One region of the Rhizobium sp. X9 genome, then DNA from elsewhere that is predicted to be linked to it. Evidence: riboswitches for the same ligand, from Rfam matches in the RefSeq annotation. Region 1 holds a riboswitch; each other region holds the start of a gene.
The links. Region 1 has a riboswitch for cobalamin ahead of JZY08_RS03020 (CbtB domain-containing protein). Riboswitches for the same ligand answer to the same signal wherever they lie in the genome.
Positions count from the first base shown of each region.

Region 1 (10,198 bases):
AGCGGGCGATGACCAGGCCGCCGACGATGCCCATCGCCGGATCAAGGAAAGACCAGCCGTTCCATTTGCCGAGCAGCAGCGCGACGATGGCCAGAACCGAGGTCAGCGCATCCGCCAGCACATGCAGATAGGCAGCGCGCAGATTATTGTCCCTGCCACCCTTTGCGCCGTGTTCACCATGATGCGCGTGAGAACCGTGACCGTGATGGGCATGTGAGCCCTGCGCGTGACCATGGCCGTGGGCGTGATCATGGTGGTGATCATCCTTCAGCAGCACGGCGCTGACGAGATTGACGGCAAGGCCGATGACGGCGACGAGGATCGCCTGGTTGAAGTCGATTTCGACCGGATTGACGAGACGCATCGCACTTTCGACAGCGATGAGCAATGCCACCACCGCCAGCACGATGGCGCTGGCAAAGCCCGCGAGATCGCCGAACTTGCCGGTGCCGAAGGTGAAGCGCGGATTGCGCGCCTCGCGGCGGGCATAGAGATAGGCCAGCGCCGAGATGAGCATCGCGCCCGCATGGGTGGACATGTGCCAGCCATCCGCCGTCAGCGCCATGGAGCCGAACCAGTGGCCGGCGACGATCTCTGCCACCATCATCACCGTGGTCAGCGCAATCACCATCCACACGCGCTTTTCGTTACGCTCATGGTTCTGGCCAAGGAAAACATGGTCGTGGCCGGCCGCTGTGGAAAATTCGGATGTCGTCGTCATGTCGCTAATCCTGCTCGATCCTGGAATATTTCGTTTCACGCTCGCATCCCCCAAAACACGGAGACTTTCAGGAGATATGTCAGCGGATGTAGGTCTTCAGCACCTGGGCCAGCTCTTCCGCCGCCCGCGCCCGCTCGTCTTCGTTTTCGGCATGCACCACGTGCTCGTGCAGATGCTCCTGCATCACCTCGCCCGTCAGGCCGGACAGCGCGCCGCGCACCGAGGCCAGCAATTGCAGCACCTCGCCGCAGGGCTTGGAATCGTCCAATGCGCGCTCCACCGCCTCCATCTGCCCTTTCAGGCGGCGGATGCGGGCAAGCAACTTCTCCTTGTTGCGGATCGTGTGGGACATCGGTACCTCATATACTATAGGGGGGTATACTATATCGCGATGTTTTTCCGTTCAAGGCCTGCGTGACGCAATCCTCGCGAATGTTTCGGCCCCTAAAAATGCTCCATCAGAACTTGGGGACTCAGTCATGACGACTATCGCAGCAACCACTAGCAGCTATTACGCAACGCCGGTCCGGACCCTTGAACCGGCAAAGAACAGGGAAGCCCACTCCACCACCGACGCTCTGCTGGAGCTGACCCGCGCAGCGCACCGCGCCATATCGAGCGCCGAAAGCGTCGCTGCGGCAGTCTCACCGGCCGCCAGCGCTTCCGCCAGCCTCGCCGCTGCATTGTGGAGCCTTGATAGCGGTGCTTCCGCTGCCACCACGCCCGCGCTTGAGATGACCTCCGCTGCGCAGCCTGAAGCAGCCGTAAGCCTCGAGACCGAAGTCTTGAAGGCGCTGGCTCAGGCGCTCGGCGTGGACGCGGCCGCCTGACACCCATTGAATGGCGGGCTGAAAAGCCATATCTCTAGAGACTAGAGCATCGGATCATGAGTGGCGAGGCCGCCTCGCCCTCTTACGGCCGTGTCAGGGATATGGAGAAAGCCATGCTGTCCATCGGTGAACTGTCGAAGCGTACCGGCGTTAAGGTGCCGACGATCCGCTATTATGAGCAGATGGGCCTCATCCGCGAGGCGGGACGCTCGGAGGGTAACCAGCGCCGTTACGAAAAAACCGATCTCGAAAGGCTGGCCTTCATCCGCCACGCCCGCGATATCGGGCTCAATATCGACGCCATTCGTGAGTTGATCGCGCTCAGCCAGCACCGGCAAATGCCTTGCGAGGGGGCGGACCGTATCGCTGCCGAACACCTTGCCCATGTGCGTGAAAAAATCGCCAGCCTGAAGAAGCTGGAGCATGAGCTGGAGCGCATCGTCTCGCATTGCCATGGCCATTCGATCGAGGATTGCTACGTTATCCGCGCGCTTTCCGACCACGGCATGTGCGAAGGCGAGCACTGAGACGCCGGCAAGACTGAGGCGATGACATTCAGCTGTCATCCCGGCGATATATGCGCCTGCCATCGCTTCAAAAGAGATGCCGGATGCCAGAAACCTTTCCCGAAATTGCCCCCTTCGATACTATTTTCATCGATGTTTCCGAAGGCCACAGGCTGCATGTGACGATTGCGGGCAATCCGGCCGGGCAGGCCGCCATCCTCCTTCACGGCGGCCCGGGCTCCGGACTATCGGCAACGGCGCGACGTTTTTTCGATCCCGAGCTATACCGCATCATCCAGTTCGACCAGCGTGGATGCGGGCAAAGCACGCCGAATGCCGCGGTCAGCCTCGAGCACAACACCACGCACCATCTGATCGGCGACATGGAGACCATTCGTACCGCGCTTGGTGTGGATGACTGGCTGGTTTTCGGCACATCTTGGGGTTCCACCCTTGGCCTGGCCTATGCCCAGCGCCATCCCCGCCACGTGCGCGCCATGGTGCTGGCGGGCGTCACGACGACGCGGCAGAAGGAAATCGACTGGCTGTATCAGGGACTGGGAATGTTTTTGCCCGGGCAATGGCAGCGTTTCATCGCAACGATCCCGGACCACATCTCGAAGTTCGACCCGGTTGCCGCCTATTACCAGCTCTTGAACGATGCCGACCCCGCCATCCGCGCAAGGGCAGCCTATGAATGGCATCTGTGGGAGGCTGGTTCGATTACCGCAGAGAGCACCTCGGCCTTTCCCGAAAAATGGCGGGATGAGTGCTACAGGCTCACACGGGCGCGTCTTTGCGCGCATTATTTCCACCATGCGGCCTGGCTGGACGACGGGGTGCTTCTTCGCAACGCCGGCAGGCTGGCGGGTATTCCCGGCCTGCTCATCCAGGGCATGCGCGATCTTCAGGGGCCGCCGGTCACCGCCTACGAGCTTGCCGCCGCATGGCCGGGAAGCGAGCTGATCATGGTCGACGGCGCCGGACACTCCACGGCAGACGCGGGGATGGAGGAAGCCATTGTTTCAGCAATCGCGCGATTTGCGAATTGACCCGCTTGACAGATTTTAGATTCGGGCGCATTTGATTGGCATGATCAACGAACGCGCACCCATCTCCTGCTCGTACTTTTGGGCCTACCTTTAAGGGCGGCTCGACAGATCATATTGTCAACAAGCCGCCGTCAGGCGGCTTTGTTGTTTTTCAAGCGTCCTGACGGCACCGATAAAACCGAAGGACCAGCGAAATGACCGAAGATAGCTCCCTTACACTGGAAAGACCGCCCGTCGTCATTATTCGTGGCGCGCGCAAGACGGATTTGCCCGAACTCAACGAGATGATCACCCTGCTTGCCGCCTACCATGGCGATGCGGCAGCGATCACGCCGGCGAAGCTGGAACGCGACCTGTTCGGCCCGCTTCCCTGGGTGCATGGGCTGGTGGCGGAAGCCGATGGTGAATTGATCGGCTACGCCCTGCTTCTGCCGCTCTACAGGGCGCAGGAAGGTCGGCGCGGGCTTGAGCTGCATCATCTCTACGTGCGTGACGGCCATCGTGGCCATGGCACCGGCCAGCACCTGGTTTCCCGCGCGCGCGACATCGCCAAGCGGCTCGGCTGCGACTATCTTTCCGTCAGCGCCACGACCGGCAATGTGGCGGCGCATCGTTTCTACGAAAACATGGATTTCGCGCCCCGGCCGGTCACCGGCATGCGCTACATGCAGTCGATTGCCTGATTGCACCGAACGGAGACGGCCATGACACGGATTGCGATTGCGCTCGCGCAGGATTTTGCGGACTGGGAACCGGCGCTGCTTGCTGCTGCGGCGCGCAGCTATCTCGGCGTCGAGATCGTTTACGCCACGCCGGATGGTGGGCCGGTGACGTCGATGGGTGGGCTGAAGGTTACGCCCGACACAACCTATGACGCGCTCGACCCTGACAATATCGATGCGCTCGTCATTCCCGGCGGTCTCAGCTGGGAAAAGGGAACGGCTGCCGATCTTGGCGGGTTGGTGCAGCGGTTTCGCAAGAAGGACCGGCTGGTTGCCGGCATCTGCGCGGCGGCAAGCGCGCTCGGCGGCACGGGCGTCCTTGATGACGTCGCCCATACCGGCAATTCGCTGACCTCACATAAGGCCTATCCGGCCTATCGCGGCGAGAGCCTTTATCGCGACCAGCCGAAAGCGGTCAGCGATGGCGGCATCATCACGGCAGCCGGCAGTGCGCCGGTGAGTTTCGCGGTGGAAATTCTGAAACACCTCGGCCTCTTTGGTCCGGAAGCCGAGGCGGAACTTGGAATTTTTGCGGCGGAGCACCGGTGAGGCGCATTCTGGTATCGACAGTTTTTGCGGGCCCTCCTAGCCTCATTACTGTGCTTGTCACGGGAATCCAGCCAGCCCAAGTCCTTGGGCTGAAAAGACTCATCCCGCTGCGCGAGAGCCGCATCGACTGGATTCCTGTGACAAGCACAGGAATGAGGGTGGTGGGGAGGTTAAGTCGTGAGACTATCGCGCATTACCCGCGATCAAGCACCCGGCAGACACGGGGCGCGACATCCCCGCCCTCGCCCGCAATAGCCCGGCGGATATCGCGACTGTTCAAATGCAGGCTACGACCGGCGGGCAAGGCCGAGCGTTTTATCTTGGCGAGTGCCGCAGCCGTAAAAGCAGCTTCGTGCTCGTGGAAGAAAGCGAGCGCCGCCCCCCTTTCGGGGCTGGCGCCAAGAACTGCCTTGAAGGCAAGGCGGTGCACGGCGCAGAAAGCGCCGTGACCGGGAACGGCAAAACGCAGCGCATCGAGTTCGTCACTCCATCCCGCTGCGTCCTGCATGGTCTCAAGCCGACTGGAAGCGCTTCAGGAAAAACGCGCTCAATGTTCCAAGCAGAGCCCAGAAAACAAAGCTGGTAATGGTCGCGGCAACAATGAACTGGCGCTCCAGCGGCAGCGGCGCCAGCGCATGTTCGCCTTCCGGCGGAAGCGGCGCGCCCACAACATGCGGGGCAACGATCAGCACCAGCGCCAGAACGATTGCCCAGGGTTCGCGCCGGAACGCGATCAGCGCGATGCCGCCCGCGGTTGCGGCAACGGTTGCGAGCCACCAGATCTGCCGCGCCTCAAGTGCTGCAGCCGGGCTTCCCGGCAGTTCCGGCGGCAGGCCGATCATCGGTGCGAGCATGACGGCGGCGAAACCGGCAACGCCCCACAGAAGACCTTCGCGCCAGCCGGCATTGGTGCCACGCAGAGAGATGAGGCCGGTCAGCACCAGTGCGTAACCGATGGCGGTCAGAACATTGGCGGCCACCGTATAGGCGGTGCGCTCGAAGCCATCGGCCGGAGCCCAGGCCTCCTCATCATGTTCATGGGCGGGAACGGCGGCCGCGGAACCGGCAGCGGGCGCATCATGGCTGTGGGCTGCTTCGCCACCGGCGCTTTCATAGGTTTCCGCCTGAAGGATCAGCGGCGTGGTGCCGACAGCCTGCATGGCCGAGACGGCGAAACCGCCGACGATGCCGACGAGAACTGCGGTAAAAACGATATTGCGAAAGAACGACATGCTTTACCCCTCAATGGCAGGGGAAAGCATTGGCATGACGTGTGTCATGCGCGGCATTGTGAACGGCTTCGACATGCGAAAAGCCGACAAAACCGACGACGAACAGGCCAAGCACGATCGCCGTCAGCGATTGCGCGAAGCTGCCCGTTTTTGCTGAAACGGCGGCATTTGCCGTATTCTGGTTGATGGACATGGTGACCCCTCTTACGGCGCGACCCCGCGCCTTTAGACGCGGCGGAACGGCAAGAAGCCGCGCAGCCGCATGCGATACACTTCACCACGGGGATAACGAGACTGACACAGGGAGCCACCTTGCCTGGCCGCCCTGAAATTCCGCTCTTCCGGACACCCCGCCGGCATGGACATTTCCGTAATGGCAGGTCTCCTGGCTTACGGGTCAAAACCTGAAACGCCTTCCCGACATCACCCTCGCCTTGATCGGGAACCTCGGTTCCCCGCGAGATGGCTTACCAGTGGCATTTCGTTTCAGGCTCTCCGCTCACAGTTGCGGGGGCAGCCACGAATGAGGATGTCTCCCTATCGTGTTCCCTTTTCACCTTCCGGAACGCCCGGAAGGAACCATCACAGGATTGTTATCCGACGGGTGGGTGCGGGAGTCAATGGCGGGCCTGCTTTCCAACCGCACGCCGTCGCCTCCACCTTCGTCACCCCGGACTAGATCCGGGGTCCAGCACGATCAAGTCCTTGATCGCAATAGATCCGTCTCACGGCGCAGACGCGCCGTGGCTGGATGCCGGATCAAGTCCGGCATGACGGCCGAGGGTTACCGCGACGGTATCGCCTTAAGATAGGCGGCAATCGCATCGCGATCATCGGCCGTCAGACGCGCCATGTTCTGCTGCACCTTGACCATGGAACCGCCGACGCTGTCGAATTCCGGGGTGAAGCCGGTTTCCAGATAGCTGGCAATATCGGCCGCCGCCCAGGCTCCCATGCTTTGCGAACCGGGGGTGATGTCGGGGATGCGGCCTTCGCCCTCCGGATTGGGACCGCCGGCCAGCCATTTATCCTTGAGGAACCCGCCAAGCGCGTTGCGCGGCGTATGGCATTCGCCGCAATGGCCGGGCCCTTCCACCAGATATTGGCCACGCAGCAATTCGGCGTTGGCATTGGCAAGCTCGACGCGGGGCCGCGTCGATGTGTCGAAATAGAGGAATTTCCAGCCGCCCAGCGCCATGCGCAGGTTGAAGGGGAAAGGCAGATCGTGATCCGGCGCGTCGTTCTGGCTGGCGGGCAGGACTTTCAGATAACCGTAGAGGTCGTTGATGTCCTTCTGCGTCATGCGTGCATAGGAGGCATAGGGGAAGGAGGGGTAAAGATGTTCGCCGTTCTTGCCGACGCCGCGCGTCATGGCATCGCCGAATTCCGCCAGCGTCCAGCTGCCGATGCCATGCTGCGGATCGGAGGAAATATTGGGCACATGGAAGGTGCCGAAGGGGCTTTTCAGCGCCTGCCCGCCCGAAAGCGTCAAAAGCGCATCACCCGTCGCATCGGGTGCCGCATGGCAGCTTGCGCAGCCGCCGGCCCAGAACAGCGTTTCGCCATTGGCCAGATCCGGCTCGCCGAGGCTCACCCAATGGCTGGGCGCCTGCCGCTGAGGCGCGGTGACCCAGGCGAAAATTCCGTAACCCGCAATGGCCGCAACCGCGATCCCGCCCGCAAGCTTCGTCCAAATGGAGGACATGACCCCTCTCCCCTTTTGCCCGACCGAGCATATTTGGCCGCCCGAAGGCGGTCGAGATTATCGATAGCCCTCCCGCTTGCTGGACGTCTTCCCCGGGCCTGAACCGAGGGTCCACAATTCGACGGCTTATGGATCCTCGCCTCAGGGGCGAGGATGACGCGGGAGCGGTTCACGGCTTAGCCGCGACCGGGAAAAGACCGCTCGAAAGCAGTCTTCCGACACATTATTTCTTCAGACGATAGGTCTGGTGGCAGGTGCCGCAGTCTGCACCGAGCGTCTTCATGGCGGTGGTGACGCCCGCTTCATCGGTGGGGAGATTGGCGAGAACCGTGTCCGCATCCGCACCGAGCTTCGCCGCCTTGGCCTTGAAGTCATCGAAATTTTCCCAGATGGCGGGGGCCGCAGCACTGCCGGTCTCGCTGCCGGGCGGGAACTGGTCGGGGAAAGCCTTGGCGTTGGCGCTGATGGCCGTGACGGCTGCCTTGACAACGTCGGCGTCGAAGGGCTTCTGGCCCTTGGAGATAGCGGCGAGCGCACCCATGGAGCCACCGATCTGCTTCATCATGCCTTCACGCTTTTCGACTTCGCCGGCAGCGTAGACCGCTCCGGCGCAAAGACAGCCGAAAAGCATGGCCGCCGCGATGGTTTTCAGTTTCATACACTCTCTCCTTGATTCCGGCGGACGCCGGACGCTAGATGGAACGGCGCGAGGATGCCCTTTCCGGATGGCGAAAAGAAGTCACATTGCGGTGAATTCCCTCGTGAAAACAGAAGTCTAGGACAAGGCCTCCCAAAGCGTCAGCAGGGCCGCGGCAATCAGCATGAAACCGGCGGCGCGGCCGATGAAGATCGTGGCGCCCGGCGAGGAAACGAGCCATGCCCGGCTTTTATCTGCCGTCAGCGCCAGAGCGCCATAGACCGTAAATTGCGTGACCGCCACCATTGCGCCCATCACCAGCCCCTGCATCCAGATCGGACCATAGACGGGTTTGAGAAATTGCGGGTAGATCGCCATCATGAACAGATAGGCTTTCGGATTGGAAAGGCATGTCAGCACCGCCCGCCAGAACGCCTTTCTGACCGAGGCGCTCGCCTGCGCCTCATCACCGTTCACGACGATCGCGCTGCGCATCAGGCCGATGCCGATCCAGATCATATAGGCCGCACCGAAGACCAGCAGCGGCAGGAAAAGCGACGGCATCCAGGCGGCAAGCATGCCGACGCCCAGGGCGCCGTAAAGCGAATGTACGATGCCGCCCGCGCTCATGCCGCTTGCGGCGGAAAGGCCGGTTCTCTTGCCGCCCGTCAGCGCGCTTGCCAGCACGAACAGCATGTCCATGCCCGGCAGGATGATGATGCCGAACAGGACCAGAAAGAAAAGCCAGAGATTTTCAGCATAACTCATGTCAGTATCTCCCAAGACAGTTTGCGACACATTCGGGAAAGCATATGTTTCTCAATGTGTTTTCCTGTTTATAGGAAAAGCCAACTGACAGCGTTGTGTCAGTTGCGTGGTGAAGCAACCGGGAAAAACGGCAATGCGCAAGGCGTCGAGACTGTTCGAGATCATCCAGATCCTGCGGGTGGCGCGCAGGCCGGTGACCGCGCAGACCATTGCCGAGACGCTGGAAGTGACGGCGCGCTCGGTCTATCGCGATATAGCCGCCCTTCAGACCATGCGTGTGCCGATCGAGGGGGAACGCGGTGTCGGTTACATCCTGCGTCCCGGCTTCAACCTGCCGCCGCTGATGTTTTCCATCGAGGAGACCGAGGCAATCGTGCTTGCGCTCGCCATGGTTGCCCGCACGGGGGATGCCGAATTGCGGCAGGCGGCAAAAAAGGTCAGCGACAAGATCGCCGCATCCCTGCCCGAACCGCTGTCGAAGACGCTCTCCGCCAATGCCCTGCATGCCTGGGGCAGCATCGCCCCCTCACCCGCCGGCATCGATCTCTCCATGGTCAGGCGGGCAGTACGCGACGAGGAGCGGCTAGACCTCACCTATCGCGATGAAACCGGCGCAGAGACCCGGCGGCAAATCCGGCCCATTGCCGTGATCTATTATTCGGAAACGGTGAATATCGTCGCCTGGTGCGAATTGCGCCAGGCGATCCGCAACTTCCGCTCGGACCGGGTGATGGCCTGCAAAACCACGGGCAGCTTTTTCAAGATGGAAGGCGAAAGGTTGCGGCAATTGTGGATGAGCGGCTGGCAGAGCAATCAGCTGGGCAGAGATATGGAACGTGCCGGTGACTAAGGCGAGCCCTCATTCCTGTGCTCGTCACAGGAATCCAGTCGACGCGCGTCTGCGCGGCGGGAGGAGTCCTTTCAGCCCAAAAACTTGGGCTGGCTGGATTCCTGTGACAAGCACAGGAATGAGGGCCGAGATTTGCCGATCTCAACCCGCCATTTCTTGACCATGACCGACATTGTTGAGCCGCTCTAAAGACTTCTGCCGCAGATGCTCCAGCACCCGATCCTCCTCGCGCCCGAAACCGCGAATGACGATCCGGTCGGTAAAAACATCGGCGATGGCGAAGGTGTTCTGGTCGGGTGTATCCACCATGCCCTTGAAGTTGACGAAGTGGGTGTTGCCCAGCACGCCGTAATTGCCATCGTGGTTATGGCCGCTGAACCATGCGGTGACCGAAGGGTGCGCGCCTAAAAGATCGAGGATGCGCGGCGCATCCCACATATTGTGGGCGTTTTCCGGATAGACCGGGTAGTGACAGAGAACGACCACTTTTTCGCCTGCCGCGTCCGCCTTCTGCAGAACGGTGCGCAGCCATTCGAACTGCTCGTCGCTGAGCGATGCGTTCCAGTCCTGCGCATTGATGGCTTCAGCATCTTGCAGGCGCTTCAGCCTGTTTTCAGCAAGCGCGC
Region 1 covers NZ_CP071311.1:623,838-634,035, reverse strand. Annotated here, with positions in the region: gene dmeF (CDF family Co(II)/Ni(II) efflux transporter DmeF) at 1-721, opposite strand, end outside; gene dmeR (Ni(II)/Co(II)-sensing transcriptional repressor DmeR) at 801-1,073, opposite strand; gene JZY08_RS03055 (hypothetical protein) at 1,201-1,551, shown strand; gene JZY08_RS03050 (helix-turn-helix domain-containing protein) at 1,665-2,078, shown strand; gene pip (prolyl aminopeptidase) at 2,162-3,109, shown strand; gene JZY08_RS03040 (GNAT family N-acetyltransferase) at 3,304-3,792, shown strand; gene JZY08_RS03035 (type 1 glutamine amidotransferase family protein) at 3,814-4,380, shown strand; gene JZY08_RS03030 (hypothetical protein) at 4,574-4,888, opposite strand; gene JZY08_RS03025 (CbtA family protein) at 4,893-5,612, opposite strand; gene JZY08_RS03020 (CbtB domain-containing protein) at 5,623-5,805, opposite strand; cobalamin riboswitch at 5,970-6,211, opposite strand; gene JZY08_RS03015 (cytochrome c) at 6,397-7,317, opposite strand; gene JZY08_RS03010 (cytochrome c) at 7,541-7,975, opposite strand; gene JZY08_RS03005 (LysE family translocator) at 8,093-8,722, opposite strand; gene JZY08_RS03000 (YafY family protein) at 8,856-9,572, shown strand; gene JZY08_RS02995 (metallophosphoesterase) at 9,714-10,198, opposite strand, start outside.

Region 2 (10,198 bases), 590 kb from region 1:
TCGCGGATGGCTGCTCGAACGCTCAGGCCAGCATCCGCGATCATCGTCGCGAGTTCTTCGCGCGTTGGCGGCTCCCGCAGATATTCGATCACCTTCGGTTCGATCCCGGCGGCGCGGATCAGCGCCAGTGTGTTGCGAGACGTCCCGCAGGACGGGTTGTGATAGATCGTGATGTCCATGCTCATTGCCTTTCGGTGATTGTCTTTCGGGAAGCATCGGGGCGGGAAACAGCGGGGGCAGCCTCATACCAGTCCTTCGAGCGGTTCACGATCCAGACGACCGAGAGCATGACCGGAACCTCGATGAGAACGCCGACAACGGTTGCCAGCGCCGCACCCGATTGAAAGCCGAACAGGCTGATGGCGGCCGCCACCGCGAGTTCGAAGAAGTTGCTGGCGCCGATCAGCGCAGATGGACCGGCAACGCAATGCCGTTCGCCTGTCAGGCGGTTCAAAAGATAGGCAAGCCCGGAGTTCAGATAAACCTGGATCAGGATCGGGATGGCGAGCAGACCGATGACGGCCGGCTGCGCGATGATCTGCTCGCCCTGAAAAGCGAAGAGAAGAACCAGCGTTGCAAGCAACGCCACCAGCGAAACAGGGTGCAGCCTGGCAAGAACGCGATCCAGCACCTCTAAAGTGCCATCCGCCATGAGCCGCTGCCTGATGACCTGCGCGAGAATGACGGGCACGACGATATAGAGCGCAACGGACAGAACGAGCGTGTCCCATGGAACCGTGATTGCCGACAGACCAAGCAGCAGGCCCACAATTGGAGCAAATGCGATGACCATGATCGCATCATTGAGCGCGACCTGCGAGAGCGTGAACAGCGGCTCGCCCTTTGTCAGATTGCTCCAGACGAAGACCATGGCCGTGCAGGGTGCTGCGGCAAGAATGATCAGCCCGGCAATGTAGGAATCGATCTGGCCGGCGGGAAGATAGGGGCGGAAAAGCCAGCCGATGAAAAGCCAGCCCAGAAGCGCCATCGAGAACGGTTTGACGGCCCAGTTGATGAACAATGTGACGCCGATGCCCCGCCAGTAGCTGCCGACCTGCGCAAGAGACCGGAAATCGATCTTGAGCAGCATTGGAATGATCATCAGCCAGATCAGTATCGCGACGGGGATATTGACCCTGGCGATCTCTGCCGCACCGATAGCCTGGAAGGCGCCGGGCATCAGATGACCGAGGGCAACACCGACGACGATGCACAGAAACACCCAGACGGTGAGATAACGTTCGAACATTGACATCATGCGGACTTTCGTTGCGTCGTTGCTGAGGAAGGAAAGCGCGCCCAGTTGCCGTTCCCTCACCTTTGCCTATGGGAAAATAGAGCGAGCGGAATTGCGCGTGCGCAGGGTGCGCACGTTAAGGACATCGTCGATCATGGTCTTGGTCCGTGGTTAGGTCGGCGGCCTGGTAGATTTCACGAGCGGCTGGCCTCCGGGCTGCAGCAGGGTGTGAGTTCGGCGATGAGCGGAGCACAGAGTTCCGTCGAGCCGCCGCAACAATCCTTCAGCAGAAACAGGGTCAGTGCACGCAGGCCATCAAGATCCGCCCGGTAGATGATCGACCGACTTTGCCGCTCGCTCTTGACCAGCCCTGCCCGCGACAGTGTGGCAAGATGTGCCGACATCGTGTTCTGGGGAATGTCGATGAGACGCGCCAGTTCACCCGCCGGAACACCTTCCGGCTCGTGGCGCACGAGAAGCCGGAATGTTTCCAGTCGAGTGGACTGGGCCAAGGCGCCGAGCGCCGTTATCGCAATGCTTTTATCCATATATCCAGAATAACGGATATATTACATCTGTCAACAGCGCGGCTTTCGATATCTGCCTTATGGGCGGCGGCAGGTCAGAATGAAGCGCTGATAAACATAGGTGCGCAGCCTGTTGCGCAGGTTGGCGTTCTTACGCTGCGCTTTTGCGATCGGGTCATGGGAGTGGAGTTCGATGTTGGTAAAACCGGCATCAGTCAGAAGCGGCGTCAGCATTGCGGGCCGCAGCCCCTGCCCGAACGGAAGCGCCTTCATGATTGCAGCGTGGTGATCGCTCTGGGCGCCGTCATAGTTCCTGTCGGCTCCCGCCAGGCGGTCGATAAGCCAGATCAACTGGCTAGCAAAGCGCCCCGCGGGCTTTGGCCTTGCCCAGTCACCATCGAAGAACAGCAGGCGACCGCCCGGACGAAGCAGCCTGAACCACTCGCGGAAGGCCGTCTCGGGCTCGGTCAACGTCCAGACCAGGTGCCGGCAGATGATCGCATCATAGGACTGGTCCGGTTCCATGGTGTTTTCAGCATCCGCCATGATGAAACGCAGCCTCGTTTTTCCGGCATGTTTCGCTCGCGCCACGGACAGCATCGCCTCTGAAAAATCCAGCGCCGTGACGTCGTGGTCGAGATCGTGAATGAGCCGTGTCACCTCGCCCGTGCCGCAGGCCAGTTCAAGGATGCGCTTCGGTTCTGTGCCCAGCAGATCCCTGATCGGCTTTTGCCATGCATTGGCCTCCGGGCCGGCCGCAATCCTGTGTCCAAAGGCCAGATCGAAAGTCTCGGATCTTTTCGACCAGTAATCCCGGATTTCCTCCTTCAGATCGAAATTGCCGCCATCCATCGCGTGATCCTCCATGTGCTGCATCTTGTTTCTGTATTGATGAAATGGTCAGTCTGACGTGTCGAACAGAGCGTTTAGCGTGGCGACCGTCATGGCGATTGCGACGCCCGGCCAGATCATCAGGCTCGGATGGTCGAAGATAAAAACGCGATATTCGAAGAGCATGGAGCCCCAGTCGGGCTTTGATGGATCTGCTCCAAGGCCGATAAAGGCGAGCGAGGCGTAAGCTGTGACCGCAAAACCCGCCTGATTGCCGGTATGGGTCACCATCAGCGGCAGAATGTTCGGCAGAAGATGGCGGATGATCATCCGGAATGGCGGCACGCCCAGGGCTTCCGCCGCATGGACAAAGGTTTGCCCAAGCACGCGCTGGCTGAGGGAATGGGCAAAGAGGGCCGTCGGCCCTATGCCGGCAAGGCCAAGCGCCAGTCCCGCCGTCATCGGCGTGAGACCGAAAACCGCCGCCGTTGTCAGCGCGATGATCAGCGTCGGAACGGTGATGAAGAATTCGCAGCAGCGCAGCAATGCGCGCTCCTTCCAGCCCCCCAGCACCGCAGCGCTGGTGCCGAGCAATGTGCCACCGGTAAAGGCGATGAAGCCGACCGAAAAAACCACCAGCGCCGTGCGCCATCCCCCCGCCATGATGCGGGAAAAAAGGTCGCGGCCGAGGTGATCGGTTCCAAGCAGATGACTCGCCGTCACACCCGAATGCCGGGCGAGAATATCCACCGCATCCGGATCATAGGGCTGCCAGAAGGTGCTCAGGAGCAGAAACAAGAGCAATGCGGCAAGCGCAAGATATCGGATCATCAGGCAAGCCGCGGGTCAAGAAAGCGTTGAAGTATCTGAACGATCAGGTTCATGAGGAGCAGCCATAGCGCAATGACCATGACATAGGCCTGCAGGACCATCTGGTCGCGAACCGCGATGCTCTGCACGAGAAATTGGCTGAGACCCGGAAGGTTGAAGAGAATTTCCATGGTCGCCGTCGAGCCGATCACCCAGCCCGCCTCGGAACGCACCGCCGAAAGCAAGGCGTAGAACGCGCCGCGATGCGCGTGACGCCAGAGAGCCTGCCGGCGCGAAAGCCCCTTGGCGAGAGCGGTGCGGAAATAGGGCTGCCGCATGGTTTCCATCATGTCTCGCCGATAGACACGCGCAAAGACGGCAGCCGAATGCGAGGCTATCAACATGACCGGCAGCAAGATCGCTGTAGTGTCGGTCGCGAAGGGACGGATCCATCGCAGCTGGACGCCGAGAACCCAGAGCAGAACGAGCCCCAGCCAGAAGCCCGGAACGGCCTGGACGAAGACTGAAAATACGCGGCTTGCGCGATCGGCAATGCCACCCGGCCGCGCCGCCGCGAAGAAACCGATCGGCACTGCAACGACGATGGCGATCAGCATCCCGGAAAGGCCGAGCAGGAGCGAAACGGGAAGACGCTCGAGAAACTCCGCAAAAACGGGCTCGCCGGTGCGGAAGGACCGCCCCCAGTCACCGGTGACGAAATCCGCTAGCCAATGCAGATAGCGCAGAAGAAGGGGGCGATCGAGGCCCCATTCTTCCCTCAGCGCAGCAACGGTTTCACCCGTTGCCGAAAGATTCCATACACGGATGGCAATTTGCACCGGATCGGCGGGCATCAGAGCAATAAGCGTGAAGGATGCGAGCGACAGCGCAAGCATTGCCAACGCCGAGCGTATGCCGAACCGGAGCAATTGCATCAGAATTACCTGGCCTCGCCGATATCGGCGCGCAGGACATAATAGTCCGAACCCCAGGGCTCATAATTCTGCAGCCGCTTCGAGAGACCCACATACCAGACCGGAGAAACCAGGAAGGAGGCCGGAACGTCCTTGAACAGTTTTGCCTGAGCATCGAGAGCAATTGCAGCCCGCTCTTTGGCCTCGCCCGCCACAGCAAAGCGATCAAGGATGGCGTCGAAATCCGCAGAGGCATATTTCGCATAGTTGAGCGAAGCGCCGCTGCGCAGCATCGAATTGAGGAAGAAGGCCGGATCGCCATTCGGCGCGGTGTGTTGCGCCCAGAGCGCGATATCGAACTCGCCGGCGGCCGCCACATCCTGAATGTTTTCCACAACCTTCGTGTCAAGCTGGATGCCGACCCTGGCAAGCTGCGCCTTTACGACAGGCAGCATGGTGACGAGGTCCGGACGCTGCGGATAGGTGATGGCGAGCAGGCGCAGCGGCGCGCCGTCCTTTGTACGGTTCCCTGCCCCGTCCCTGACCCATCCGGCTTCATCGAGAAGCGCTTCGGCTTTTTTTATGTCGGTCGGACGCGGCTGTTTTCCGGCGAAGGGGAAGTAGGCGGCATAGGCGCCGGTAGCCGGTTCACCGCCGTTAATGGCGGCCGCCAGTTCCCTGCGATCGAAAGTCAGGTCCAGCGCCTCACGCACCTTGATGTCGGTGGTAATCGGCCTTTTGGTATTGAGGAAGGCGAGATATTGATAACCGACCGGAAACGACTTGATCGTCAGATCCGGATTGGTTTGCAGCCGCTTCACGACTTCCGAGGGCAGCCCGAAGGCGAGGTCCAGCTCACCCGCCTCCAGCGCAAGGGTCATGCTTTGCGCATCACCGAACCTGCGAAATTCGACCGGAGAACGGGAACCGGCGTCAGCAAAATGGGTGTTCGGCGCCAGTCTCAGCGATGTATCCGCCTTGAAATCCGCGATCTGATACGGTCCGGTGAACAGAGCACGGCCATCGGCGGCAGTCGTATAGGCAACCAGCGGCCACTCCGCAAACAGCGCCTGCAGGAAGGACACCGGTTTCTCCGTCGTGATATCGAGCGTCAGTGCATCGACTGCCTTGAAGCCAAGCTTTCCACCTGTCGCAAGCGCCGCCTTGTTGGTTGCGAAAGTATGCTCGAATCCGGCCGCAAGGGCTGCTGCCGTTACGGCAGAACCATCGGAGAAGGTACGGTCCGGTTTCAGCGTCACGGTCCAGGTCAAGTCGCCGGTGCGTTCTGCTTTCTCGGCAAGGTCAGGCACAAGCCGTCCATCTTTGTCGACGGTAAAGAGGTTCTCTCCCACACCGTGACTGACGAGCGCCCAGCCATTGGAACCCTTTGCGGGATCAAGGCCACTTGTGATGTAGGTGGCGCCGACGCGCAAGGGTTCGGTGGCCAGCGCATTGCCCGCCACTCCCGTAATGAAAGCCGCGAGCCCGGCTGCCGCCAGACGCGAAATGCTCTTTGCCGACATTATGTTTCCTCTCATGCTATTCGGATAGATTGCGAAGCCGCTGCTTGCGGCCGGTCGGGTGATAGGCGAAATCGTCGACGACACACCCGCCAAGCAGGTGTTCGGCAACGATGCGATCGACAGCCTCCTCGGTAACGCCGCCGTAATAGGTGCCTTCGGGAAAGACCTGCATGACCGGTGCAAGGTTGCAGGGGCCAAGACAGGTCGATTTGGCCGTCATGGTGCCATCGCCGGTAACCCGAAGCTTCTGCCGTTCCTGCTGGTTGCGCAGATGTCCCCAGATCGCGTCAGCACCGGCCGAATTACACGGGGCGCCCTGACAGACGAGCACGCGGCGCTTCTGCGCAGGCACCAGCGACCCCTCGCCCGCCGGACGCACCGAGGATGAAAGATCGAGCGCCTGCGCCGTTCCGGCGAGGTCTTCGAGAAGGCGCGCCATGAGGGTGCTTGCGGTAGGGCTCGCGGTTATCGAGAGCGACGGCCACGGGCGCGGGTCCGCTGCCCGCCATCGTTTCAGGGTCTTGGTCAGCCAGTTTTGAAAGCTGGGCTCGAGTGGCAGCATGAGCGGCACGAGGAGGAGATTGCCGAAACCCTCATCGATGAGCGCACCGAGCGCTTCGCGCAGGGACGGCGTGCCCTGTTCGGTGAAGGCGAAACGAACGGTTCTCGCTCCGCGCAACTGGCCGGCCAGCGTCGCGAGACGCTGCATGTCCTGGTGCGGCGCCGCTGCGAAAGCCGATTTGGCGACAAGCAGCACGGCGTCGGGCTGAGAGGGCTCTCGATGGATTGGTTGAGTTTCGGTTGTCACAATGCCTCATTCACGAGGCGGCAACGAAAATGACGGGCCTCCGGCCGAAATGCCGGAAACAGCCATCATTCCCATGGCACCCCCCGACCACGGAATTACAATATGTCAGGCAGGTCTCCTGGCTTGCGGGTCAAAGCCACCTCACCCGTCTTCCCGGCATTGCTGCCAGTGACATCGTGGGCGATTGGCTCACCGCTTACAGTTGCGGGACAGCTCCGGGTCTTCACCGGATTCCCTCTTAGTTTCCACCGGGTGGCGGAAGAACCATGACGGAGCGAACCTACACTGCCGCAGGCCGCTGTCAACCGCCTGCGCCGCAAGTGAACACGCTACGCAAGTCTCCTTCGTCCAATCTATTGTTACGTTATAAAGTTACATACACTTGGTTTTATTTGCTGGTCAAGCCCATGTTTTGCGATGCGGTACCGAATTGGCGCACACACCGCCGTCATCGCGCGGAAACCAAAAATAAAAAGGAAGATATCATCTATATAAAATACAATTATATCAATGATTAAAGCAAACAACATAAAGTAATTTATAATTCACCGGAGGCCTCCCGGCGTCGCAATTCAAGCTCTTCACTGTAGCGCCTGAGCGTGTGGCTCTCCGTCAGAAGGCCAACCGGGCGGTTTTCTATCTTGTCGTTGACGACGACCAGCGCTTCGCTTTCCGTCGCATCGAAAGCGGCTGCCGCCTGCCGCGCATTCATCGTCGGCAGTAGCACGTCATTCTTGTAGTGCAGATAGGTTTCGAGGCTGATCTTGCTCGGGTCGCGATCCATCGGATCGGCGTAGATTTCCGGTACGAGGACGATGCCGGCGTAGCGACCGTCATCATGCGTCATGATCACCCGCTGCGTTGATCCCAGTGGAAACTTCTCCTTGAAGGCTGGAAGACCCATGCTGACATTGGCCTTGCGAATATCGGCACGCATCATCTTGCCCACGGTCAGGTCGCGGATCCAGCCAATGTCATGGGCGCTGCGAATGCTTTCGCCTCTAAGGTGGAAGCGCCAGGTGGCGAAGGAGTAACCGAAGGTCGTGCGCACCACGAGCGAGGTGGTGATGACGGCAGCAAGCACCAGAGCCGTGATCTGGAAGTCTCCGGTCAGTTCCAGCGCCAGAAACGTCATCGTCAGCGGACCGCCGATAATGGCGGCGGCAAAGGCGCTCATGCCGATCACGGCATAGACGATGGGTGCTGTCGCCCCATAACCGATATAGGGGGCGCAAAGCGCGAAAATCTTTCCGAGCAGCGAGCCCATGAACAGCGACGCGAAAAACAGGCCGCCGCGGAAATTAGAACCGATGGAAATGGCGCTGGCCGCCGCCTTAAGCACGAATAGCCCGGCCAGCCCGTAGATCGTCAATTCGGCATCGATATTGAGATGCAGCGCACCATGGCCACTGGACAGGACCTGCGGTGAAATAAGCGCAAGGGCACCGACAGCCACGCCCCCCATTGCCGGACGCAGCCAGCCCGGAATGGCGCTTTTGCGCGCCGTCTCTTCGATGAAGGACACCGTCTGCATCAGCGCGATGCCGATCGCCGCGCACACGACGCCCAGAAAGATGGCGGGCACGTAGTCCGCCGGCGTTACACGGCTGGCATCGACGATATCGATGGAGAGGCCGTGGCCGCCAATAAGCCCGATGACGGTGGCTGCGACGAGCGCCGATACGATGAGCGGCGCAAGCGTCACGACGGTATAGGTGCCGATGATGAGTTCGATGGCGTAAAAAGCTCCTGTCAGAGGCGCGTTGAAGGCCGCCGCTATCGCGCCCGCAGCACCACAACCAACGAGGATACGCATGTCCCCGCGCCTCAGTTTCAGCTTGATGCCGATCTTGGAGGCGACGCCACTGGCGATTTGCGTATAGCCGGCTTCCAGCCCCACTGACGCACCAAAGCCGTTGGAGACGATGTTCTGCACGCAGACGATGATGCTATCCGTCAGCGACAGACGGCCGCCATGCAGCGCATTCGCCTCGATCGGGTCGACCATCGGTTTTTTGCGAGTTTTGGAAAGAATGAAGATGATGATGCCAAGCACGATGCCGCCGATGATCGGCCCGGCCAGCACGATCGGGCCGGAGAGATCGCTGCTGCTCAAGCGCTCGACGCCATAGACCAGAACATGCAGCGCCGTGCTCAAGGCGCCGATCAGCGCCACCAGGAGGCCCGCAGCGATGCCGATGAGAACGGCGAGAGCCACCAGCCCCAGTTCTCCGCGCCGGAACATCGCCCGCAGGCGGCTGGCGCGCAGATTGTCGAAAAAGCTCGCCATACTGGGTGCACGGAAAGGCCGGGTCGACATGCTGTTCCTTTTCAGGCGGTATTAGGGCGCTTCAATCTCGATCTCGACTTCGAAACGCATCTGATCGTAAGCCGGTTCAACATGATCAGGCGTTTCACGCATCACCGTGTCATAATCGAGCGGAATATGCATATGGGTCAAGATCGCCCTTTTGGGTGCAAATCTTTCAATCCAACCGAGCGCCTGTTCCAGCGAAAGATGACTGGGGTGATAGCGGTGCTGCAGCGCGTCGATGACGAGAACGTCGAGACCGGCAAGCTTCGGCAGGGTCTCAGTCGGAAAATCGCTGACATCGGTGCAATAGGCGACATCGCCGATCCGAAAGCCGAGCGAATGCACGTCGCCATGCTGCTGCATATGCACGTTGAAAGGTATCGACCCGCCTGCCCCGTCGACGATCAACGTCGCGTCGATATCGGCGATGATCCGCGGCTCCACGATGGGCGGATAGCTGCTGCCCGGCGGTGTCTCAAGGCAATAGGCAAAACCATCCCAGATGCGCGCCATGGTGACGGGGTCGGCATAGATCGGAATGCGGCTTTTCTGGATGGCGAAATAGATGCGCAGATCATCAATGCCGTGCAGGTGGTCCGCATGGGCGTGCGTGTAAAGCACCGCATCGACCGCCTCCACCTTGGCAGCGATCATCTGCTCGCGAAAATCAGGGCCGGTATCAATGACGACGGTGGTCTTGCCGCCATCGGGTCCGATCTGCTCCACCATGAAGGCCGTGCGCGTGCGCCGGTTTTTGGGGTTCTCGGGGTCGCAGGCGCCCCAGTCGCCGTTGATGCGCGGTACGCCGGGTGACGACGCGCATCCGAGAACCGTGAAGCGGCGACGGTAGATTGCCACGCCTACACCCTTGTCATTTTCGAAAAGCAGCGGAAGGCATTCTCTGTGGTGATTTCAGCCATGCGCTCGAAGGAAATGCCATGCACCTCAGCCAGAACCTCAGCCGTGTTGACCACATAGGAGGGCTCATTGCGTTTGCCGCGCCAGCGCTTCGGCGCAAGATAGGGCGCATCCGTTTCAACGAGCAGCCTGTCCAGCGGCACTGTAGCGGCGATGTCGCGGATATCCTGCGATTTCGGGAAGGTCAGAATGCCGGAAAAGGACACGTAACCGCCAAGTTCAACGCCCGTTTTCGCGAGATCAGGACCGGCGGAAAAGCAGTGCAGGATGAAGGGAAACGCCCCCTTCTCACTCTCCGCGCGCAAAATCGCAGCCA
Region 2 covers NZ_CP071311.1:1,217,999-1,228,196, forward strand. Annotated here, with positions in the region: gene arsC (arsenate reductase (glutaredoxin)) at 1-179, opposite strand, end outside; gene arsB (ACR3 family arsenite efflux transporter) at 182-1,255, opposite strand; gene JZY08_RS05950 (helix-turn-helix transcriptional regulator) at 1,432-1,785, opposite strand; gene JZY08_RS05955 (class I SAM-dependent methyltransferase) at 1,843-2,616, opposite strand; gene JZY08_RS05960 (ABC transporter permease) at 2,665-3,426, opposite strand; gene JZY08_RS05965 (ABC transporter permease) at 3,426-4,340, opposite strand; gene JZY08_RS05970 (ABC transporter substrate-binding protein) at 4,346-5,842, opposite strand; gene JZY08_RS05975 ((2Fe-2S) ferredoxin domain-containing protein) at 5,859-6,650, opposite strand; cobalamin riboswitch at 6,742-6,934, opposite strand; gene JZY08_RS05980 (hypothetical protein) at 6,917-7,168, shown strand; gene JZY08_RS05985 (chloride channel protein) at 7,189-8,940, opposite strand; gene JZY08_RS05990 (MBL fold metallo-hydrolase) at 8,992-9,822, opposite strand; gene JZY08_RS05995 (TatD family hydrolase) at 9,825-10,198, opposite strand, start outside.
Region 2: it holds a riboswitch for cobalamin, as region 1 does, so the genes downstream of both, JZY08_RS05975 ((2Fe-2S) ferredoxin domain-containing protein) here and JZY08_RS03020 (CbtB domain-containing protein) in region 1, are expected to answer to the same signal.

Region 3 (10,198 bases), 980 kb from region 1:
TGACACGGGCGTGTTCCGCCGTCTTTTCGATCCACAGATCGACCGACATCGGATGCCGAAGTTCGGAGAGGTTGGCGGCGGACAGGGAAGGAAGTCTGGGCCCCACCTGCCGCCATGCCTGTTCCAGCCCGGCAAGATCGCTTGCCGAAAAAGACAGCATCACCACATCCGATCGCGGCTGGTTGAGATCAACCGGCTCGACCAGATCGTCCAGAGACGAGGATGTGGTGGCGAGAATATGCATCTAAGGCATTTCCAGTAAAAGTGCGGTGCGGTTTTGCGTCCGGATGATGCGCAAAAACTAGAGAGCACGTCCCGTTTAAACCGGACGTGCTTTATGTCAGGCGGCCAGCATCTGTTCGATCTTTTCGCGGTTGAGGCCCTTCTGGCCGATGACGACGAGGCGGCTGCGGCGCTCCTCACCGGCTGCCCATGGCCGATCGTAATAATGGTTGACACGGCTGCCGACGGCCTGCACCTGCAGGCGCATCGGCTTGGCGGAAACTTCAACGAAACCCTTGATGCGAAGAACGTTTTCCGCAGCAGCAGTTTCCGCGATACGGGTGGCCAGTGCTTCCGGATCGGTCACGGCGGGCAGATCGATGACGAAGCTGTCGAAATCGTCGTGTTCGTGGTCAAGCTCGCCATCATGATGGGTGCGGCGGTTTTCGATATCTTCCTCCACCGCAAGGCCGAGGCCGATCAGAACGGCGGGGTCGATTGCACCATTCGAGGCGACGACGATCTTCGCAGCCCGCGGCAGATGCTCGAGAATATGAGCCTTCGCCTTTTCCAGACCGGCGTGACCAAGGAGATCGGCCTTGGTGAGGACGATGAGATCGGCGCAGGCGACCTGATCCTCAAAAACCTCTTCGACCGGATCGTCGTGATCGAGCGCTTCGTCATTCGCCCGCTGGGCGGCAAGTGCTTCCATGTCATGTGCCACCTGGCCCTCGGCAAGGGCGGCACCATCCACGACAGCCACCACGGCATCCACTGTTACGCGGCTCTTGATGGCCGGCCACTGGAACGCCTGCACCAGGGGCTTCGGCAGGGCGAGGCCCGAGGTCTCGATGAGGATATGTTCCACCTTCGGCTGGCGACTGAGGATCTGTTCAATGGCCGGCTGGAAATCATCCGCGACCGTGCAGCAGATGCAGCCATTGGCCAGTTCGACGATGTTTTCCTCCGGGCAGCTCTCAATGCCGCAGCCTTTGAGGATTTCGCCATCGATGCCGATATCACCGAATTCATTGACGATGATGGCCAGTCGCTTGCCATCAAGCTTTTCGAGAAGACCGCGCAGCAGCGTGGTTTTTCCGGCCCCCAGAAAGCCGGTGACGATGGTGCAGGGAACGCGGTCCAGAAGGGTGCTCATGATCTCTCCTCGGTAAAATCGAATGGGGGAATGCGCGCCACCATGCCGCGCTTCAACGTATCGGGGCGGCCGCGCCAGGGCATCAGGCCATCGGCGGAGGCGGCCAGCATGCGCGCGCCGGTCAGCAGGTCTTCCGCGTCGTCGGGCGTCAGCCCGCCAAAGACATAGGACCAGCCGCCGCCGCCGCGAAGCACGGCGCTGAGGCCGCGTTTGCAATTGGCAAGACAATTGACGGAACGGACGACAATGCCGGATTCCTGCGCTGTTGCCATGACGGCATCCGCAAGACGTGCACCGGGTCGCGGCTCCGCATTGGGATCGGTTTCATCGCGACAGCTGCGGCAGACAAAAACGACGACGCCGGAGGCGTTTTCGCCTTCCGCCTCCGAATTCGCACATGAAGAGACCGCTGTAATATCCAAACCGTTTCGCTTTCCGCGCCTTTAAAAACTCATCGGGGTGCGGATGTCGAAAACGGCATGCGGAAAAGCGCAGAGCCGGCTGTTCGATCTGACCGACTGACCGGAGCACCCCGCCCGGCAGACGTTTTTCCTGAAACGGCAGGTCTCCTGGCTTGCGGCTTTAAAACACCCGGGCACCGCCTTCCCGAACCATCTTTAGAGGTTCAGTGGCTTTACGGTGCGGGCTTGCCGCTTACAGTTGCGGGGGCAGCCACGGAATGACCCCTGTCAGGGCGGAACCGTGTTCCCTCTTAGCTTTTCCCGTTGCCGGGAAAAGACCGTCAGTCCCTTACCCTTAGGCTGAACGGGCGTGGGGGTCAATGCCGCGGCCCGTTGGCTGGCCGCATTGCCGGGTGCGGCAAATTGGGTATAGTCGCCGCTCCGAAAGGCAGGGGCATCCGGCCCCGCGCCGCTGGACGAGAAGGAAAACGCGATGACACGCGACATCAGCGACAGCGCAGCCGAACGCCACCGGCAGAAAATGGTGAACCGCAAGACGGTTCAGGATGCCGAAGTCGCGGAAAAGACCATCGAAAAAGGTCTGCTGATGATCAATACCGGCCCCGGAAAAGGCAAGTCCACGGCGGCTTTCGGCCTTGCTTTGCGCATGCTCGGCACCGGACGCAGGGTGGGCGTGGTGCAATTCATCAAGGGAGCGTGGTCGACGGGTGAACAGCAGGCACTGACGCTCTTCGGTGACAAAGTGGCTTGGCGCACCATGGGCGAGGGGTTTACCTGGGACACGCAGGACCTGAAACGCGATGTCATGGCAGCCGCAAAGGCCTGGGAAGAAGCCAAGGTCCTGATGGCTGACGAAACGATCGGCCTCCTGATCCTCGACGAGTTGAATATCGCGCTGCGTTACGATTACCTGCCGCTGGAAGAAGTCGTCGAAACCCTTTCCAACCGCCGGCCCGATCTGCACGTCATCGTCACCGGCCGCAACGCCAAGCAACCGTTGATCGACGCCGCCGACATGGTGACCGAAATGACCCTTATCAAACATCACTTCAAGGCGGGTGTGAAGGCGCAGGCAGGGATAGAATTCTGACATGACTGCACGCGTGCTGATGTTTCAGGGAACCGGCTCGGATGTCGGCAAATCGCTGATGGTGGCCGGCCTTGCCCGTGCCTTCGTCAAACGCGGCCTGTCCGTCATGCCGTTCAAGCCGCAGAACATGTCGAACAATGCCGCGGTCACCGCCGATGGCGGCGAGATAGGCCGCGCGCAGGCGCTGCAGGCGCGTGCAGCGGGCGTTCCGCTGTCGGTTCACATGAACCCGGTGCTTTTGAAGCCGCAGAGCGAAACCGGCGCGCAGGTGGTGGTGCAGGGTAAAATTGTCGGCAATGCCAAAGCCGCCGATTACCAGCACATGAAGGCCGGGCTGCTGCCGCGCGTGCTGGAAAGCTTCGAGCACCTGAAACAACGGGCCGATCTGGTGCTGGTGGAAGGGGCGGGCAGCGCATCCGAAATCAACCTGCGCGCCAACGACATCGCCAATATGGGCTTTGCCCGCGCGGCCGATGCTCCCGTCATCCTGATCGGCGATATAGACAGAGGCGGGGTCATCGCCAGCCTCGTGGGTACAAGAACCGTTCTCGACCCCGACGATGCCGCGATGATAAAGGGCTTCATCGTCAACCGCTTTCGCGGCGATCCGTCACTGTTTTCGGACGGTATGCGAATGATTGCGGAAAAAACCGGCTGGGCGTCCATCGGGCTTCTGCCGCATTTTTCCGATGCTGCGAAATTGCCGGCCGAAGATGCTCTCGGGCTTTCCGGCCCGGCGCAACACAAGCCCGGTGCAAAAATCCGCATTGCCGTGCCGATCCTGCCGCATATTTCCAATTTCGACGATCTCGATCCCCTCGACATGGAGCCGGATGTGGAGTTGATACGCGTGCGGCCGGGCGAGACCATACCCGCCGATTGCGGGCTGGTTCTGCTTTGCGGTTCGAAATCCACCATCGCCGATCTTGCCGTGCTTAAAAATGCGGGGCTCGATATCGACATCAAGGCGCATGTGCGCCGCGGCGGTTATGTTCTCGGCCTCTGCGGCGGATACCAGATGCTTGGTAAAACCGTTGCCGATCCTGACGGCATCGAAGGGCCACCAGCCGTGGTGGAAGGGCTTGGCCTGCTGGATGTGACGACGGTTTTGACCGGCGACAAGAGGCTCGTCTCCGTGCAGGGCAGGAGTTTCGACGGAGTTAATTTATCCGGCTATGAAATGCATGTCGGCGAAACGACGAGCGTAACGGGCAATCTCCCGTTTTCGAACATCGACGGACATACGGACGGCACGATATCGCCCGATGGCCGCATCTTCGGGACCTATATACATGGTCTGTTTGCGGATGATCGCCAGCGTGGTGCATGGCTTGAGCGGCTTGGTGGAGAAAGCACGGAACTGAACTACGAAGCGCAGGTGGACGCCGTTCTTGATCGCCTGGCGGCCCATATGGAAAACCACCTCGATCTCGACAGACTGCTTTCTATAGCGCGATAAGGATCGCCAGTAACCCGAACAGCCCAATCAGCAAGAAGTCTGCGATCCGCGCCAATCGAAGCGCCGTGCGAATATCGCCGGCAACCAACGCCGCTCTTCCGCCTTCGCCCATGAAGCGGGCTTCGATCATCTGCCCACCGTAGGAACGCGGACCGGCAAGGGCGAAACCGAGAGCACCCGCAAGCGCCGACTCCGGCCAACCAGCATTTGGGGAGCGGTGATGACGCGCATCGCGGCGTATCGCGGCGATGGCTCCGCCCGGCGATGCGCCTTTCACAAAAAATGCCGCAAGTACGAAAAGACCGCCGCTCAGCCTCGATGCCGGCAGATTGACTAGATCGTCCAGCCGCGCCGACGCCCAGCCGAAGGCTTCATGGCGTGGCGAGCGATGGCCGATCATGCTGTCAGCCGTATTGATCGCCTTGTAACCCGCACCACCCGGCAGCCCCAGAAGACCTAGCCAGAGGGAAGGGGCAACGATGCCGTCGGAAAAATTCTCGGCCAGGCTTTCGATCGCCGCCCGGCATATCGCGGCCTCATCCAGCGCCTGCGGATCGCGGCCGACAATCATCGAAACGGCTTTGCGGCCCCCCTCCACCCCCTCGCGCTCCAGTGCGATGGCGACGGCCTCCACATGCTGTTCCAGACTTTTCTGTGCCGGAAGCGACGCCCCGAGCACCGCAACAAGCAACAGACCGAAGGGGAGGAACATAAGAAGCGACTGCGCAAACCATGCGAGAAATACAGTCAGCCCTACAAAAACGACCAGAGCCACAACGCCGGCCGTCTTACGCTGCGAAAATGACGCGCTCTCCCGGTTCCATTTTTTGTCCAGCAGCGCGATAAGCGAACCGATCCAGGTGACGGGATGGCCGATACGTTTGAACAGCCAGTCCGGATAACCGGTCAGGCGTTCGATCACGAGCGACAGGAAAGCGAGAGCAAAGAACATGGGCGAGACAGTACCAGAAAAGGCGCAGACTGCGATCCGTCACGGCGGCAATCTCGGCAGGGCGCGCCTGATGTTTCCTGAAGCGCCGGAACCGTGGATCGACCTGTCGACCGGGATCAATCCGCACTCCTACCCGCATTCGCCCATTCCCGCCAGCGCATTTGCCCGCCTGCCGGAGCCTGATGCAGCCGAAGAATTAAAAGGGCTCGCAGCAGCCTCTTTCGGTGCACCTTCGGCCCGCCATGTTTCGCTTTCTCCCGGCACCCAGATGCTGATGCCATTGCTGGCTCATATCGCGGTCCACCGCGGAGCGAAAAGCGGAGCCGTGCTTTCCCCCGCCTATGCCGAACACGCCCGAACCGCCCGAATGACCGGACTGACTGTGACCGAAGTGGAGGACCTCAGCGGCCTGGCGGCATCTGATTATGCCGTGGTCGTTAATCCCAACAATCCCGATGGCCGTGTTATCGATCGCGAAGACTTGTTGTCCTTGGCCAAGACCCTGCACCGGAAGAGCGGCCTGCTCGTGGTGGATGAGGCCTTCATCGAAACTGGAGGTGCCGAAAGCCTCGCAAATGCTGCCGATTATGAAGCACTGGTGGTGCTGCGCTCCTTCGGCAAGTTTTACGGCATGGCGGGTGTCCGGCTCGGTTTTGCGCTCGCACGTCCCGAGATCGCTGGAGAACTGGAGGCAAGGCTTGGCCCGTGGGCAGTTTCCGGCCCGGCACTGCATATTGCGACGCAAGCCTTGGCGGACAGGGAATGGCAATTCTCCATGCGTCAACGGCTCGCTGAAGAAGCGCAGCGTATGAATGGCCTGCTGCAAAAAGCGGGACTGACGATTGCAGGCGGTACGTCCCTTTTTACTCTTGTGCGTGACCATCGCGCTGCCGAGTTGTTCGATCATCTTGGCCGGCGCGGCATTCTGGTACGCATCTTTGATGAAAGGCCGAACGACATGCGTTTCGGCCTTCCCGGTGCTGAAGAGGAATGGCAGCGCCTCGAAGAAGCGCTGTCATCCTTCTGATTATTCTTCGAACGTATAGGTCTCGATAGACTCCGGCTTCATTTCGATGGAGAAGCCAGGCAGTTTCGGCGGCATGTAAGCAGCATTTCTGATATCGCAGGGTTCGATGAAGTGCTCGTGCAGATGGTCGACATATTCGATCACGCGGCCTTCCTTGGTGCCGGAAACCACGAGGTAGTCGATCATCGACAGATGCTGGACGTATTCGCAAAGGCCGACGCCGCCGGCATGCGGCCAGACCGGCAGGCCGTATTTGGCGGCAATCAGGAGAACTGCCAGCACCTCATTGAGACCACCCATGCGGCAGCTGTCGATCTGCACGACATCGATTGCGCCTTCGGCGATGAACTGCTTGAACATGATGCGGTTCTGGCACATTTCGCCCGTCGCCACTTTCACCGAACCGATAGCCGAACGAATCTTGCGATGGCCGGCAATGTCGTCCGGGCTGGTCGGCTCTTCGATGAAGAAGGGCTTGGCAAAAGCAAGCTTCTTGACCCAGTCGATGGCCTGGTCCACTTCCCACACCTGATTGGCGTCGATCATCAGATAACGGTCGGGACCGATCACCTCGCGGGCGATGGTGAGACGGCGAATATCGTCTTCCAGATCGCGGCCAACCTTCATCTTCACGTGGTTGAAGCCGGCATCGATCGCTTCCTGGCAAAGACGGCGCAGCTTGGCGTCGTCATAACCGAGCCAGCCGGCCGAGGTCGTGTAGCAGGCGTAACCTTCGTTCTTCAGCGTCTCGATCCGCTCCTTCTTGCCACTTTCGGCTTTCTTAAGGATTGCAAGCGCATCATCGCGGGTCAGCACATCGGTCAGATAACGGTAGTCGACGATATCGGCGATTTCTTCCGGGCTCATATCGGCAACGAGCTGCCAGACCGGCTTTCCCGCCTTCTTGGCCAGCAGATCCCAGACAGCATTGACGACCGCGCCGGTGGCGAGATGCATCGCACCTTTGTCCGGGCCGATCCAGCGCAGCTGGCTGTCGCTCGTCAGATGCCGCCAATATTTGCCGGGGTTCTCGGTCACGGTGGCAAGATCGGTGCCAACCACCAGATGGCGCATCGCCTCGATCGCCATGCAGCAGATGTCGTTGCCACGGCCGATGGTAAATGTCAGCCCGTGGCCTTTCAGTCCCGGCTCATCGGTATCGAGGATGACGTAAGCCGCCGAATAGTCCGGGTCGGGATTCATCGCATCCGAACCGTCGAGACTCTGGGAGGTGGGGAAACGCAGGTCGAAAACACGCAGATCTGTAATTTTGGTCATGGCCGTTCACTCGCGGTCAGTGTCAAAGGAAATCGTTCAATCGTGGTGGAAGGTTTCTTCCATCATTGCCCACCACTCGCCTTCCTTTCGGCTTTCGAGCGGTTGCTGGCAGGGAATGGTGAAAGACCACCATTCCTTGTTCTTCGGGCTTGCGGCCATCTTCGCCATGTCGGCGCTGAAATCACTGCCGTGGTACTCCCAATAGCCGAACAGCAGATTTTCCGGCTCGCGCAGGAAGATCGTGTAGTTGCGGATGTTGCAGTCGCTGATCAGCGCCAGAATCTCAGGCCACACGGCGGCGTGCAGTCTTTTATATTCAGCAATCATGTCCGGTTTGACGCCGATGACCATGCCCATACGCTGCATGAAAAAACTCCATTATTGCTTGATGGTGGCGAGCGCCGCACGCAGCTTCGGTTGCGGCAGGTTCAATCCCAGACGTTCCGCAGCAGCGATGATCGGGATGAAGCGACGGCGTTTCTTTTCATCATGATTGCCGGCGATGTCGGCGAGCCGATGCGCGAGAAAGGGATTTCTCAAACGCTCCCGCAGCACACCGATATAGGCCTGCGCCTCATCCCCCATGCCTTCCGCTGCAAAGACCGGCAGCACCTCGTCACGCCAGAGCGTTTCAAGATCGTCGACCAATGCATCATCGGCCATTGCGTGGCGAACCGTCTCGTCTTTTACGCGACCATCCCGCAACCAGCGCTCGGCAAGATAGGAATGGCCGAGATTAAGCAGGAACAGCTTCAGCTTTTCGTAGTGGTCCAGATCATCCGTCAGCACCATTGCCGGGTGGTCGCAGGGAAGGACGAGACCTTCCTGCTTTTCGATGGCCCAAAGTGCATAGGGTTCCGCAACCGCACCAACCGGATCGATTGGCTCGGAGACGATGCGATCCACCAGGCTATTGGCGAAACGGCATTTTTCATTCAGGTAAAAGGCAAATCCCGCTGGCAATTGCCACTCGTCTGCAAGCTGGCGAACAACCGCTTTGAGGCGGTCGCCATTGCGCGGAACAAGCTCGCAGGGGAAGATCGACAGTGCCGCTTCCGGATTGGTCTGAAAACGCTCCAGCAACAGCATGCACAGCTTGGCCGGAAAGCTCTTCGGAACGCGCTCGAAATCGTCGGCGAGATCCGGTCCATCAGACGAATCCAGCTCATAACCGCGATCGCCGGTATTGGACAGAATGACTTCGGCCATGCAGGCAATGCGTCGAACCTCGGCCCAGTCCGTATCCGCCGTCAGCGCCAATGCGACAGCCTTGCCGGAAATTTCTTCATCAACGTCCTGCCCATCGCGAATGCCGCGGATACGCACGGGATAGGGGGCACCGCTATTCAGCGCCGCAACGCGCTTCAGGCTTTCCGCATTGCCCGTCGTCTGGACAATTGCGATGCGCCCGAGAGCTTCGCCTTTGTCCAACGCTTGCGAAATGAACAGATCCGCATGCGCGAGAAGAAAGCGGCTGGTGCCGAATTGCAGGATGGGTGTGTCAGGCGTCATGCGACCTCCACCATGCCCTTGATGACTCCGGCTTTCGGATCGGTCAGCCAGGCAAATTTGGCAGGCACATCGGCAAGCGTCATGCGATGGGTGATGAGGGCTTCCGGCACCTTTCCTTCCCGCAGCGCCTGCAACACCCGCTCGAAATCCTCCGGCGTCGCATTGCGGCTACCGAGCAACGTCGTCTCACGCTTGTGAAACTCCGGATCGTTGAAGGTAATATCGCTGGCGACGATGGAAACCAGCACATAGGAGCCGCCATGGCCGACAAAGGAGAAACCGCGCTCCATGGCTTTCGGATTACCGGTCGCATCAAAGACCGCATCGAAGAAATCGCCATCGGTAATATGTAACAGATGGTCCTTGTCACCCTCGCCAAGCGTCACCGTATGGGCCACGCCGAGATGCTCCTTGCAGAAATCCAGCCGGTCTGTGCGCCCGTCAATCATTGTCACTTCGCCGCCATCGAGAACGGCGAAAACCGCAACCGCCATGCCGATAGGACCGGCGCCGACGACCAGAACCTTCTGCCCTTTTTCAACCGCGCCACGGCGCACGGCATGCGCGCCGATCGCCAGAAATTCCGTCATCGCCGCCTGATCGAGGCTGAGGCCGTCCGCCTTGAGCACGAACTGTTGCGGGACACTCAGATATTCGACCATGCCGCCATCGCGGTGAACGCCGAGCACGCCGATATTGCAGCAGCAATTGCTCTTGCCCTTCAGACAGGCACTGCATTTTCCGCAGGAAATATACGGAATGACGGTGACGACATCGCCAACCGAGAGATGGCTGCCTTCCGGCGCCTCCTCTACCGTGCCGGAAAGCTCGTGGCCCATGATGCGCGGATAGGAAAGATAGGGCTGGTTGCCGGTAAAGATATGCAGATCCGTACCGCAGACACCGATGCGGCGAATGCGTACCAGCACGTCACCTTCGCCACGCACGGGTTTCGGCAGTTCCTTTGGGACGAGTTGACCGGGGGTCTCGCAGAAAATTGCCAGCATGCATCACCTGTGGGAAAGGGAATAAAAACGAATGGCATTGTCGCCAAAGACTGCCGCATGGTCCTGCGCCGGG
Region 3 covers NZ_CP071311.1:2,790,736-2,800,933, forward strand. Annotated here, with positions in the region: gene cobN (cobaltochelatase subunit CobN) at 1-244, opposite strand, end outside; gene cobW (cobalamin biosynthesis protein CobW) at 341-1,378, opposite strand; gene JZY08_RS13425 (DUF1636 family protein) at 1,375-1,800, opposite strand; cobalamin riboswitch at 1,920-2,137, opposite strand; gene cobO (cob(I)yrinic acid a,c-diamide adenosyltransferase) at 2,273-2,890, shown strand; gene JZY08_RS13435 (cobyric acid synthase) at 2,892-4,349, shown strand; gene cbiB (adenosylcobinamide-phosphate synthase CbiB) at 4,336-5,301, opposite strand; gene cobD (threonine-phosphate decarboxylase CobD) at 5,300-6,328, shown strand; gene JZY08_RS13450 (L-fuconate dehydratase) at 6,329-7,606, opposite strand; gene JZY08_RS13455 (L-rhamnose mutarotase) at 7,643-7,972, opposite strand; gene JZY08_RS13460 (mannitol dehydrogenase family protein) at 7,985-9,118, opposite strand; gene JZY08_RS13465 (zinc-binding alcohol dehydrogenase family protein) at 9,115-10,125, opposite strand; gene JZY08_RS13470 (amidohydrolase) at 10,129-10,198, opposite strand, start outside.
Region 3: it holds a riboswitch for cobalamin, as region 1 does, so the genes downstream of both, JZY08_RS13425 (DUF1636 family protein) here and JZY08_RS03020 (CbtB domain-containing protein) in region 1, are expected to answer to the same signal.